DNA from 4 places in the Paenochrobactrum pullorum genome. Region 1 is predicted to be linked to each of the others. Evidence: riboswitches for the same ligand, from Rfam matches in the RefSeq annotation. Region 1 holds a riboswitch; each other region holds the start of a gene.
What was found. A riboswitch is a leader RNA that binds a small molecule or an ion and turns the genes downstream of it on or off. The one in region 1 is predicted to bind cobalamin.
Positions count from the first base shown of each region.

Region 2: linked by a shared signal. The riboswitch ahead of JNC77_RS02555 (ribonucleoside-diphosphate reductase subunit alpha) and the one ahead of JNC77_RS09910 (ABC transporter substrate-binding protein) in region 1 are both predicted to bind cobalamin.
Region 3: linked by a shared signal. The riboswitch ahead of cobU (bifunctional adenosylcobinamide kinase/adenosylcobinamide-phosphate guanylyltransferase) and the one ahead of JNC77_RS09910 (ABC transporter substrate-binding protein) in region 1 are both predicted to bind cobalamin.
Region 4: linked by a shared signal. The riboswitch ahead of JNC77_RS14565 (LysR family transcriptional regulator) and the one ahead of JNC77_RS09910 (ABC transporter substrate-binding protein) in region 1 are both predicted to bind cobalamin.

Region 1 is NZ_JBHEEH010000005.1:58,799-61,930, forward strand. It holds gene JNC77_RS09905 (FecCD family ABC transporter permease) at 1-643, opposite strand, end outside; gene JNC77_RS09910 (ABC transporter substrate-binding protein) at 682-1,692, opposite strand; cobalamin riboswitch at 1,865-2,056, opposite strand; gene JNC77_RS09915 (aq_1923 C-terminal domain) at 2,308-3,132, shown strand, end outside.
Region 2 is NZ_JBHEEH010000001.1:532,266-535,397, forward strand. It holds gene JNC77_RS02545 (heavy metal translocating P-type ATPase) at 1-1,186, shown strand, start outside; gene cueR (Cu(I)-responsive transcriptional regulator) at 1,196-1,597, opposite strand; cobalamin riboswitch at 1,707-1,921, shown strand; gene JNC77_RS02555 (ribonucleoside-diphosphate reductase subunit alpha) at 2,035-3,132, shown strand, end outside.
Region 3 is NZ_JBHEEH010000002.1:21,114-24,245, forward strand. It holds gene JNC77_RS06265 (cobyric acid synthase) at 1-1,236, shown strand, start outside; cobalamin riboswitch at 1,297-1,523, shown strand; gene cobU (bifunctional adenosylcobinamide kinase/adenosylcobinamide-phosphate guanylyltransferase) at 1,740-2,258, shown strand; gene cobW (cobalamin biosynthesis protein CobW) at 2,277-3,132, shown strand, end outside.
Region 4 is NZ_JBHEEH010000013.1:65,821-68,952, reverse strand. It holds gene JNC77_RS14565 (LysR family transcriptional regulator) at 270-1,160, opposite strand; cobalamin riboswitch at 1,435-1,627, opposite strand; gene JNC77_RS14560 (DUF1852 domain-containing protein) at 1,864-2,847, shown strand; gene JNC77_RS14555 (methionine synthase) at 2,875-3,132, shown strand, end outside.

The DNA.
Region 1 (3,132 bases):
ACAGGCAAACCAAAAAACCGAAAAAAGCAGCGGGCACAGCCAAAGTTACATCCGGCCAACGCACTCCCGATAAGTTGCCAAGCAGCCAAAACATGATGCCGCGTGCTTGTTCAGCATTTGCCGATTTTGCAATAAAAAAAGACGTCAGTGCATTAAAAAGCTGCGATCCGGCAATCCCTGCCAAAACAAGCTGCACCGATCCGCCACCAGCCGCTTTCGCCAGTGCTACCACCAGTAAAAAAGCCAAAGCTGCACCACTGAAAGCACCAACGGAAATACCAATCATGCCGCCGCCGATACCAAGTACCGTTACGGCAACGGCACCGGTGGATGCGCCTGCCGAAACCCCTAAAAGATAGGGATCGGCCAAAGCATTACGTACCAAAGATTGCAGCACAACACCGGAAAGCGCCAAACCTGCACCGCAAGCCGCTGCCACCAGTGTGCGTGGCAAGCGATAAGACCAAATAATACCCTGATCGATCCGGTCAACCTCATGGGTGGCGCCCCACAGATTATTGGCAAACACCGCTGTCACTGTATCCAGCGGCAATGGCGTTTCACCAATGACCACACCGATGAGGATGGCCAGCATCAAAGCGCCAGCCCCCAGCACAGTCCAAAGAAAGATTTTCCACACCATTGCAGTGCGGCCAAAGGTGCCGGAGGCTGTCGTTACAATCATTTCAGGTCAAATCCGGCCAGTTTTTCTGCCAAAAATTCAACAGCTGCCACATTACGGATGGAAGGATCCATCGCATGACCGTTCAAAACAATAATATGACCATTCTTGACCGCATCCATCTGGCTGGCAACCGGATCATTCTTCAAGAATTCCAGTTTCTTTTCAACATCATCGGCCGGGAAACGACGGCGTGACATTTCAGCGATGACAATCACCGTCGGATTAGCACGGGCAATGGTCTCCCAGCTGACAGTCGGCCATTCTTCGTCACTTTCAATGACATTACGAAGATTAAGCTTTTCCATCATATAGGCAGGTGCACCTTTGCTACCAGCGACATATGGATCAACATCCATTTCTGCCGAAGAGAACCAGAACAATGCAGACGCATCGGCAAGGCCTAAGGATTTTGCTTTTTCTGCCGCTGCTGCTTCACGCGCTTTCAGGCTTGCAACCAGCTCTTCGCCTTTTTCCGGCACGTTGAAAATCTGCGAAAGCTCGTTAATGCTCGCATAGACATTGTCAATTTTGAACATATCGGAACGGGTACCATCCGAACCAACACTATTGTCTTTATTCATACAATCGGTTGCCAGAATATAGGTTGGAATACCGATATCATTGAAATGTTCGCGGGTGGCAATAATACCCTGCGGGCCGATATGCCACTCATATTGAACCGTTACCATTTCAGGTTTTTTGGCAACAATTGCTTCAAAACTCGGATCATTGTCGGCAAGGCGCTCAATGCCGTCATTGAGCGATTTATATTCAGGCAAAACATCGGTGAACCAGACGCCGGTTCCAAGAACCTTATCACCAAGACCCAGAGAATAAAGAATTTCTGTTGCTGCCTGACCGATACTGACGGTGCTTTTCGGCGCTGCTTCAAAGCGCAGGTCAACGCCGCAATTGTTGAGGCTCAGCGGATAGCTGGTTTCGGCCTTGGCCGGCAATGTAAAACAGACAGCTGTCAGTGCTGCTGCAATCAGTCTCTTGTGAAACATGTACGTCTCCGGTTGGTGAGGCGACCGGAAAACAGGGAGGGAATGCCGGTGCAATAGCATAGGTAAAAAGCAGCCTTGTCGACTGTTATCTCTAAGCTGGCTATGGCGGACGCACTATTGCGTCTTGTGGCAAAAATCATACGACACCCCCCCGGACACCCCGTCCGGGCCGCGTTACAGTTTTTTGCCGGCAGGTCTCCTGACTGGCGGATCGTCACGTGCAACGTCTTCCCATGATTTTCATCACAGTGACTTGTTGCTGCACGCTCATCGCCTACAGTTGCGGGGGCAGTTCCGTTTCATCATTTTGCGATGTCGGATTCCCTTTTGATTCCCAATGGAAACCGGCAAACAAGGTCTAATCGAACCCATTTAATCCTGCAAGTCACCAATGATCAATCAAGGCTTTGTATCTCCAACAAAAAGCCTCGATAAGATTGATCAAAGACAAGAGTTAAATCAGCGCGGCTATTATTATTCATTTCAACAACCGGTTTAGTTTTTTCGATCAGCATCGAATAAACACAAACCGACATGTTTTTTTACTTGCGACTAAAGCAGCGACTGCTTAATCAATTTAGCAAATTATGATAAATGCAGATTTTAGAGGTTTCAATGTCAGATCAGTCTCAACCCGCTCGCGGAAAAGGGCGCAAAGCGCTTCTGTGGACCACTGTAGCAATCATCGTTGTGGCTGGTGCCGGTGTAACCGGTTACAAATATAATTTACAAAATAATATTCGTCAGCAGATTGAAAAACGTGGTGGTAAAGCGGAAACGGTTTCCGCTGATTTTTTCGGCAATATTCATCTTAAAAATGTAACCTTGCCGCTCAAAAACGACCAGACCATTAATATTGCGACATTCGACGGCCGCCCGCAATTTTTATTCTTGACCGGAAAAGCAGATGCCACCGGCATTACGACTGAAACCGCTCAGTTCAAAATCACTATTCCCCAGCTTCAAATTGATGATGCCAATTTCAACAAACAAGTCTTATCCGAACTTTTTGGTGGCAGCAGCAAACTGACACCGGCAGAAAGAGTAGAGCGCTTTTCAGCTAAAAAAATTCATGTCTCCGAAATACAGTTCGAGCAAAATTTCCTCGATACAAAGCAAAAGACTTTATATAAAAATCTCACATTGAATGATGTGAAAAACGGCCAGATAGCCTCCATGCAACTTGAAGCGGCTCAAGTGGATATGACCGTTTCAGTGCCTAAAGATGACGGCTCCGTCAACAAAGAGCCAATGTCTGTTCTTATTGGTACAACGGATGGCAAAGATATTGATGCCGCCTTCATGACCCGTTTTTATACTGAAAAGGCTGACCCAGCCAACAATGAGCTCAAGCCTATTCAAGGGACCTATTCAACCAAAAATATTTCGTTCAAACTGCCGGAAGCAACAGCGACAATCAACGAAATTAAAAGTGCCGGT
Region 2 (3,132 bases), on a different contig from region 1:
GATGGCAGCCGCAGTTGTCACCTTTGTCATCTGGTTGATATTCGGTCAGTCGCCGTCATTAGGCTTTGCGCTTGTGAATGCCATTGCGGTGCTGATTATCGCTTGCCCTTGTGCGATGGGGCTTGCCACGCCAACGTCAATTATGGTTGGCACCGGACGTGCGGCAGAAATGGGCGTGTTGTTCCGTCGTGGCGATGCATTGCAACGTTTACGTGAAGCATCTGTCATTGCTTTTGACAAAACCGGAACACTGACCTTGGGCAAGCCGGTTCTGGCACATTTTGAAACTGTTGCCGGACAGGATGAGGCGAAAATTCTGACCCTTGCTGCGAGTGTTGAGGCACGCTCCGAACATCCGATTGCCGCCGCCGTTGTGCAGGCGGCAGAAGAAAAAGGCTTGACCTTAAAGGATGTGCAGAACTTCAACGCTATTGCTGGCATGGGGCTGGTTGCAGATGTTGATGGTCAACAAGTGGCCGTGGGTGCTGGCCGTCATATGGCAGCATTCAATATTGATATTACAGCTTTGGAAAAAGTGGCCGATCAACTGGCCGCGCAAGGACGCTCGTCCATTTACGTGGCCGTTGATGGTCAATTGGCTGCAATCCTGTCGATTGCCGATCCGCTCAAACCATCAACGAAAGAAGCGATTGATGCGCTACATCAGATGGGCTTGAAAGTAGCGATGATCACCGGTGACGGTCGTGCAACGGCAGAAGCCATTGCCCGTTCGCTGTCGATTGACCATGTGGAAGCCGAAGTGCTGCCGGGCGGCAAAGTGGATGCTTTAAAGCGTATGTCGACGAAAGGTGAGGTGCTGGTATTTGTCGGCGATGGCATCAATGATGCACCGGCACTAGCTGCGGCTGATGTGGGTATTGCTTTGGGCACCGGCACCGATGTGGCGATGGAAAGCGCCGATATTGTGCTGATGTCGGGTGATTTGCGTGGTGTTATCAATGCGTTGGCGGTATCTCGTGCTACCATCCGCAATATTCGTGAAAACCTGTTCTGGGCATTTGCTTATAATATTGCGCTTATTCCGGTGGCTGCTGGTGTGCTTTATCCATTGTGGGGCACATTATTGTCGCCAATGCTGGCGGCAGGTGCGATGGCGCTTTCCAGCATCTTCGTGCTTTCCAATGCGCTGCGTCTGCGTAAGGTTAAACCTGCATTGCAGGTTTAACTGATAAGATTAAGATCTGGCTGCATTGCTGGCCAGATCATGCAAAATCGGACAGTCAGGGCGGTTATTGCCCTGACAGTTCTGTGCCAGATGGCGCAATGTATCCGCCATTTCGCGCAATTGTTCCATCTTGGCTTCCAGCTCCGCCACATGGGTGAGGGCTATTTGCTTCACATCAGATGAAGCACGGCTGTGGTCCTGCCAAAGGGTCAGTAAATCTTTGATTTGATCCAGTGAAAAACCTAAATCGCGCCCGCGCCGTATGAAGCGCAATGTTTCTACATCGCGTTTGGAATAAACGCGGTATCCAGCCTCGGTGCGCCCTGCTTTTTCAATCAGCCCGACCGTCTCATAATGGCGTATCATTTTGGCACTTATACCCGACGCAGTTGCTGCTTCGCCAATATTCATCATGTTAAAGCTCCGTGGTTGTGCTATATATAGGCCATCTCCTGACAGCTTACAAAATAATTCATTGGACAGCGCCAAACTATATGTTGACGTCTGCTCGCATTAATTGTCTATATCTAGTGGTCACGGTCTCTCGAATCGCAAGATAGAGAGATAATAGGGAATCCGGAAAGGCTGGTGCTTTTCACCGTTTAAACCGGAGCTGCCCCCGCAACTGTAAAGCGGCGAGCTTTTGTCTATTTACGTCACTGAGGTTATTCTTGGGAAGACGGACAAAAGCCCAGACCCGCCAGCCAGGAGACCTGCCGCGACACGAAATGTTCTCCCTGGGCGGGGTGTCCCGGTGGTGTGCTGGCAACAGAGCAGACGTATGGCGTCGCTCTTTTTCATGCATGCATCCGTCTGACCTTGCCCCCAACAAAAATTGGGGTAAGCCAATGTCGATTTCTCTTGTGCGTGAGCCTGCCGACGGCGACGCTTTTTCTGCCGCAAACACAGCTGCAAATAATTCCGAGCTTGGGTTTCAGGTCATCCGTCGTAATGGATCAGTCACACCATTTGATGGTGATAAAATTGCTGTTGCGTTGCAAAAAGCATTTCTGGCTGTTGAAGGCACAAGTGCTGCCTCGTCGCGCCGCGTTCATGATGTTGTTGCAGAACTGTCTGAAGTTATCATTGGAGGTCTTACCCGCCATGCAACAGAAGGTCGTACCTTCCATATTGAAGATGTTCAGGATCAGGTCGAGCTGGCATTGATGCGTGGCGGCCATCACAAAGTGGCACGTGCTTATGTGCTGTACCGTGAAGAGCGTGCCCGTGAACGTGCTGAACAGGCCGCCAATAATCCGCAAGCAAAGCCGCAATTGCAGATGAAAAGCGCGAGCGGTCAATTGGTGCCGCTTGATGAAGCACGTTTGAAACATGTGGTTGAAGAAGCTTGTTCTGGTTTGGCCTCTGTCTCAGCAGAAGCCATTTTGACCGAAACCAAACGCAATCTTTATAGCGGCATCACACAGGATGAATTAGCGCTGGCGCCTATCTTGGCTGCGCGCACCTTGATTGAAACCGAGCCGGATTATTCCAAAGTTAGCGCTCGTTTATTGCTGGATAAATTGCGCCGTGAAGTACTGACCTTTGTTGAAGGTTCTCCGCGTGAAGCAACACACAAGCAGATGTGCGAGCTTTATCCGAACTATTTGAAATCCTATATCCGTGTGGGTATTGATGCCGATCAGCTTGATCCGGAATTGGCATTGTTCGATCTCGACCGTATGGCCGCTGCCATCAAACCAGAGCGCGATCTGCAATTTGATTATTTGGGCTTGCAAACCCTTTATGACCGCTATTTCCTGCACGTTCAAAACAAGCGTTTTGAATTGCCGCAAGCTTTCTTCATGCGCGTTGCCATGGGGCTGTCCTTACGTGAAGAAGAGCGCGAAACCAAAGCAATTGAGTTCTATAATCTGCTTTCAAGCTTTGATTTCATGGCTTCAACGCCAACTTTGTTTAATGCCGGAACGCGCCGCCCGCAGCTT
Region 3 (3,132 bases), on a different contig from region 1:
TTATTAAAGCCGCAATCCGAAACAGGTAGTCAGATTATCGTGCAAGGCAAAGTCCGTGGGCAAGCAAAGGGGCGCGATTATCAGCGCTTGAAGCCGCAATTTATGGATGCGGTAATGCAGTCATGGCTGCACATTTGCGATGGTGCTGATATTGTCTTGGTTGAAGGTGCAGGTTCTCCGGCTGAAATTAATTTACGTCAAAATGATATTGCCAATATGGGCTTTGCCACCAAGGCCGGTGTGCCGGTGGTGTTGGTCGGTGATATCGATCGTGGCGGGGTGATTGCCTCGCTCGTGGGCACTCATACGATTTTACCCGAACAAGACCGCGCCATGATTGTCGGTTTTTTGATTAACAAATTTCGCGGTGATGTGTCGCTTTTTGATGATGGCTTGTGTTCGGTTACCGAATTTACCGGCTGGCCGTCCTTGGGCGTAGTGCCTTGGCTCAAAGCTGTTGGCCGTTTGCCTGCCGAAGATTCGGTGGTGCTGGAGAAGATGGTTGAACCCCAAGGAAAAGCTCTCAAAATTGCCGTGCCGATGTTGGATCGAATCGCCAATTTTGATGATCTTGATCCTTTGAAAGCCGAACCGGATGTGGAACTGGTGATGGTGCGGGCAGGCGACCCCATACCCTTAGATGCCGGATTGATCATTTTGCCTGGGACAAAATCGACGATTGGCGATCTGAAACGCTTGCGTGAAAATGGTTGGGACGTTCAAATTCATGACCATGTCAAACGTGGTGGTTATGTGATCGGCATTTGCGGTGGTTATCAGATGCTGGGGCAAAAAATCAGTGATCCGGAGCAGATTGATGGTGATATTGCAGAAGCTGAAGGATTAGGCCTTTTGCAGATGGAAACCGTTATGAAAGCCGAGAAGATACTCGGTCAAGTACGGGGTAAGGCGCTTGCCTATGACGCAGCTGTCGACGGTTATGAAATTCATTGCGGTGTCAGTAGTGGTGCAGATTGCGTGCGCCCTTTTGCGCTTGTCGACGGTCGTGCTGACGGTGCCGTTTCTGCCGACGGGCGCATTTTCGGCACATATTTACATGGTCTTTTTGCATCCGACAGTTTCAGGGCAAAATTGCTGGAAAAGCTTGGTGTGCGTGATGCAGGTTTAAATTACCGTGCCAGTGTTGATGATGCATTGAATGAGCTTGCTGATAATTTGGAGCAGTATCTGGATATTGAGGTTTTGTTACAATTAAGTTTGCCTGTGAAAATTTAAACATTGATCCACAGTTCAGACTGTCTCAAGTTGATTGACGATCATTGGTACACAGCATAATGTCAGGCCATTGCATCAGGTTTTCATCATCTTATTTGATGAACGAAGAGGGAATGCGAGAAATGCTTGATATCAAGCATTTTGATAGCAGCCGACCCCGCGACTGTAGAGCGGTGAGGGATGTTGCCATGTGGGTTGTTAATACCCGCAGCCACTGGGAAACCGGGAAGGCGGCTTCATCTTAATGACCCGCGAGCCAGGAGACCTGCCTGTTGTAAAAGGCATATTGCCTGCACCTTAGGGGAGGTTTCCTCGCTGCCTGCACGGAGGTTGTCATGGCTGCACACGCTAACAATAGCGCATCGAATGCGCTTTTTTCACTGATTAGTGTGTATAATTTAAGTGCTGCCCCCCCCTTTCAGGAGGTTTCCTTCTTAAGCAGATCATTATTTGCCTTAAAGGTGAAAAGCTACGCATCAGTAGAAGTCGGGGTTTGAATTAAAATGCCCTCGGCTAAAATTACGCTTGTTCTCGGCGGTGCTCGCTCGGGGAAATCAAAATACGCTGAAAACTGCGCTGAGAACTCTGGTCTTCAGCCTTTTTATATTGCGACAGGGCGCGCTTATGATGATGAAATGCGTTCGCGCATCAATCTTCATCAAGACAGGCGCGGCCTGAATTGGACAACCGTTGAAGAGCCGCTTGATCTGGCGGATGCTTTGCTTAAAACAGCCGCACCAAATCATTTTGTACTGGTTGATTGTCTGACGCTTTGGGTCACCAATCTGATGATGGCGGAGCGCGATATTGAAGCCGAAACAGCGCGGCTTTTAGAGACTTTTCCGAAAACTTCCGGCGAGATATTTTTTGTCTCCAATGAGGTGGGATTGGGTATTGTGCCTGACAACCGGATGGCGCGGGAATTTAGGGATTATGCGGGCTTTTTACATCAGCGTGTCGCAGAAAAAGCTCACGAAGTTTACTTTATGGCGGCAGGTTTGTCGTTGAAAATGAAGGGATAGAATATGCAGGGCCAAAAAATGGGTCAAAAGATTCCGGCTACCGTCATTACCGGCTTTTTAGGATCGGGCAAAACCACGATGATCCGTAATTTGCTGGAAAATGCCAATGGCAAGCGCATTGCACTGATCATTAATGAGTTTGGCGATCTGGGCGTTGATGGCGGCATTTTAAAAGGTTGCGGTATTGAAAGCTGCACCGAAGAAGATGTGATTGAGCTGAATAATGGCTGCATTTGCTGCACCGTTGCCGATGATTTCATCCCGACCATGACCAAATTGTTGGAACGCGCAGATCGCCCTGATCATATTGTGATTGAAACATCCGGTTTGGCACTGCCGCAGCCGCTGGTGGCTGCATTCAATTGGCCGGAAATTAAAACGCAAGTGACTGTTGATGGCGTTGTAACCGTAATTGACGCGGCAGCTGTTGCCGAAGGCCGCTTTGCGGATGACCACGATAAGATTGATGAGCAACGTCAGGCTGATGAATCCCTTGACCATGAAAGCCCACTGGAGGAACTTTTTGAAGATCAGATCCATGCGGCTGATCTGATCGTGCTGAATAAAGCTGATTTGCTTGATGAAGCAGCGCTTGTAGCTGTGCGCAAAGATGTGTCGGAACGTTCATCCCGCCAGACCAATATGGTGTCTGCAAGTTTTGGCAAGATCGGTGCAGATATTCTGCTTGGCCTTGGTGTTGGTTCGGAAGATGATATTGCCAATCGCAAATCACATCATGAAATGCACCATGAAAACGATGATGATCACACCCATAGCCATGACGAGTTTGAAAGTTTTGTGGTTGAAGCCGGTGATGTGAATGATCCGAAAGCATTTGCCGAAAACCTGAAAAAGATCATTGGCAAGCATGATA
Region 4 (3,132 bases), on a different contig from region 1:
TTAGCTTTACCCATCGTAGGCTCCTTGCCTCTTTTTTAAGTCACAAAGGATCTACAAATCTAGGGGCTATTCAATTGTCGAATATTGATGGTGCGCTCTGCGTATGAGAATGTCGGTATCATTATCGTGTAACAGGCGCACGCGAGGGCAGACATCTGGAATGGCTGTGATGACGCAGCTATTCATAAAGCGTATATTTTGAAGGGCAGGGCATCGCCATGAATCATGAAGACTAAAAGCTGAATGCCCTCAATCCTTTAAAGAGTAACTTAAACTGCTGCTATTTGACGGGATGTATCGAGAAAGCCGGCGATGTAATCAATGGTTTCATCACCACTTCTCAAGCCAAGGTGGATGCTTTTTTGTATCCCGTTCTTGCCAATTCGTACCGGATGAACCCCAAGCGTCGCTGCTTCCCTGCACACGAGCCAATTTGGAATAGCACTGACACCGCGTCCGGCTGCAACGAGTTGCAACATCATTTCTGTTGTTTCAACGCTCCGGTGGTGGCGGGGGCGGCAATTGTCCGGCACAAGAAATTGCGTAAATATATCCAGCCGCTCTGGTGGCACCGGATAAGTGAAAAGGGTTTCTTCTAACAAGTCCGTAGGCTCTGCATGGTTTTTAAGAGCTAGCGGATGGTGCGTTGGAACAGCAAGCACAAGTTCATAGTCGAAGACCGGCAGGTAATGGATACCCGCTGCTTCGATCGGATCGGGAGTAATGAGAATATCGATTTCATATCCCGTTAATGCGGAAACACCACCGGCAGCAAATGACGTGGTCAGTGCCAAATCGACATCCGGCCAGTCCATAAGATAGGGTTTTGTGACGCCCATCAGCCATTGATGGCATGGGTGGCATTCCATGCCAATTTTAAGCGAGCCTCTTTTGCCGTAGCGGTAGTCAGATAAAACGTCTTCAGCTCTTTCTATTTGTGGCAAAATACGCTGAGCCAATGCGACAAGATAGTGTCCGGCTTCAGTGAGACGGAGATTGCGACCATCCTTTTCCCACATGGCAACACCATAGCGTTCCTCAAGCTTTCGTATTGTGTGGCTGAGTGCTGATTGCGTAACATTGAGACGCTCGGCGGCAGCCGTCAGACTACCAACGCGCTCTATTTCACGCAGAATGGCCAGATGTTGTCTATCTAGCATGGTGATACCTGAAATTTATAAAAAATTGTTTTTTACTCATGCTGTGAGGCCTAATGCTGTGCTAGAATACTGACATGTCATCATTGAAGACATTTGGCTACCGGCAGTCAAAGAATTGAATTCCGCTTTAATTGTTTGTTTTATATCTTTATTTCTAATCATCATGCTTAAGCTAGTCATCCATGCTGCCATCATTTAGCGACAGTGAACGGATATGACGCAGTAACAACGCCGCTATGGCGGTCAAAAGCGGCACCCCGGACACCCCCGCCCGTGGTCGTTATTTGTCGTGGCAGGTCCCCTGGCTCACGGATAAATGTTTTTGCCCGTCTTCCCAAGTCAAACCCAGTGACATCAATGGGCAATGACTAGCCGCTTACAGTTGCGGCGGGCAGCTCCGGCATTGAACCGAATTCCCTCTTAGCTCTGGATTGTTCATCCATAAAACCTTGACAGTAAGAGCAATGCCCTAACACTTTCTGTTGGTCAAGCATTCTATGATACACCGTACAAAGCATGAGCATCCCTCATGCTTCAATGAAATCAAATCATTTTTACTCATTCATTGAGTCAGGCATAAGTCCCGCATCACACAAATTTATAGTTGGTAAGGAATTACTGACTGAGTAACCCGAAAATGATGAAGTCCTGAAAGTTAACACGCACACAAGTTATATTCCAGGAATTAGGACGCCGTATCGCAATGACCAAAAACTTTAAACTGACTATTAATAGCATTCCTTTTGACGAGAATTACCAGCCGGCAGATAGTACCCGAATTACAACGAATTTTGCTAATTTGGCCAGAGGGGAGAGCCGTCAACAAAATTTGCGCTGTGCATTGCGAATGATTGATAATCGTTTCAACGCTTTGGCGCATTGGGATAATCCAACAGGCGATCGTTATTCTATCGAGATCGAAATCATTTCTGTTGAAATGGATATTGATACGAAATCAAAATCAGATGCTTTTCCACTGATAGAAATTTTGAAAACCAATATTTTTGATCACAAAACCAATAAGCGCATTGAAGGCGTGGTGGGGAATAATTTTTCATCTTATGTGCGTGATTATGATTTTAGCGTATTGCTGCCTGAATATAATCGCAATCTTCCTGAATTCACCCTGCCGGAGAATTTTGGCGATTTACATGGAAATTTGTTTAAATATTTTGTAAATTCAAAAGCTTACAAAGATTATTTTAGCAAGGCGCCGATCATTTGTTTGAGTGCGTCAACCAGCAAAACATATTTTCGCACCGTCAACGAACATCCGATATTGGGTGTCGAATATCAACAAAATGAATTGTCTTCGACTGATCGTTATTTCGCTAAAATGGGTTTGCAGGTTCGCTATTTCATGCCACCGGATAGTGTTGCACCTTTGGCATTCTATTTTACCGGCGACTTATTGGCTGATTACACCAATCTTGAGCTTATCAGCACGATTGCCACGATGGAAACGTTTCAAAAGATTTACCGTCCGGAAATCTATAATGCCAATTCAGTTGCGGGTGCAACTTATCAGCCAGATTTGAAGCATTCCGACTGTTCATTGACACAAATCGTCTACGATCGTGAAGAACGAAGCCTGATGGCCGTTAAGCAAGGAAAGTTTGCCGAAGAGCAATTTATCAAACCCTACAAAACCATTCTCGAAGAATGGTCTGCCAATTACGCTCTTTGATGAATTACAATCATAAGGTTACCTGATATGAAAACATTGTTGCCAACTTCCACCGCCGGCAGTCTGCCGAAACCGTCTTGGCTTGCTGAGCCGGAGAAACTTTGGTCGCCTTGGAAACTGGAAGGTGAGGCGTTGATTGAAGGCAAACAAGACGCATTGCGGCTGGCCTTAGATGATCAGGTTCAGGCAGGCATTGACATCGTCAGCGACGGCGAACAAACGCGTCAGCATTTTGTTACAACTTTCATTGAACACCTCAATGGTGTTGATTTCGAAAAGCGTGAA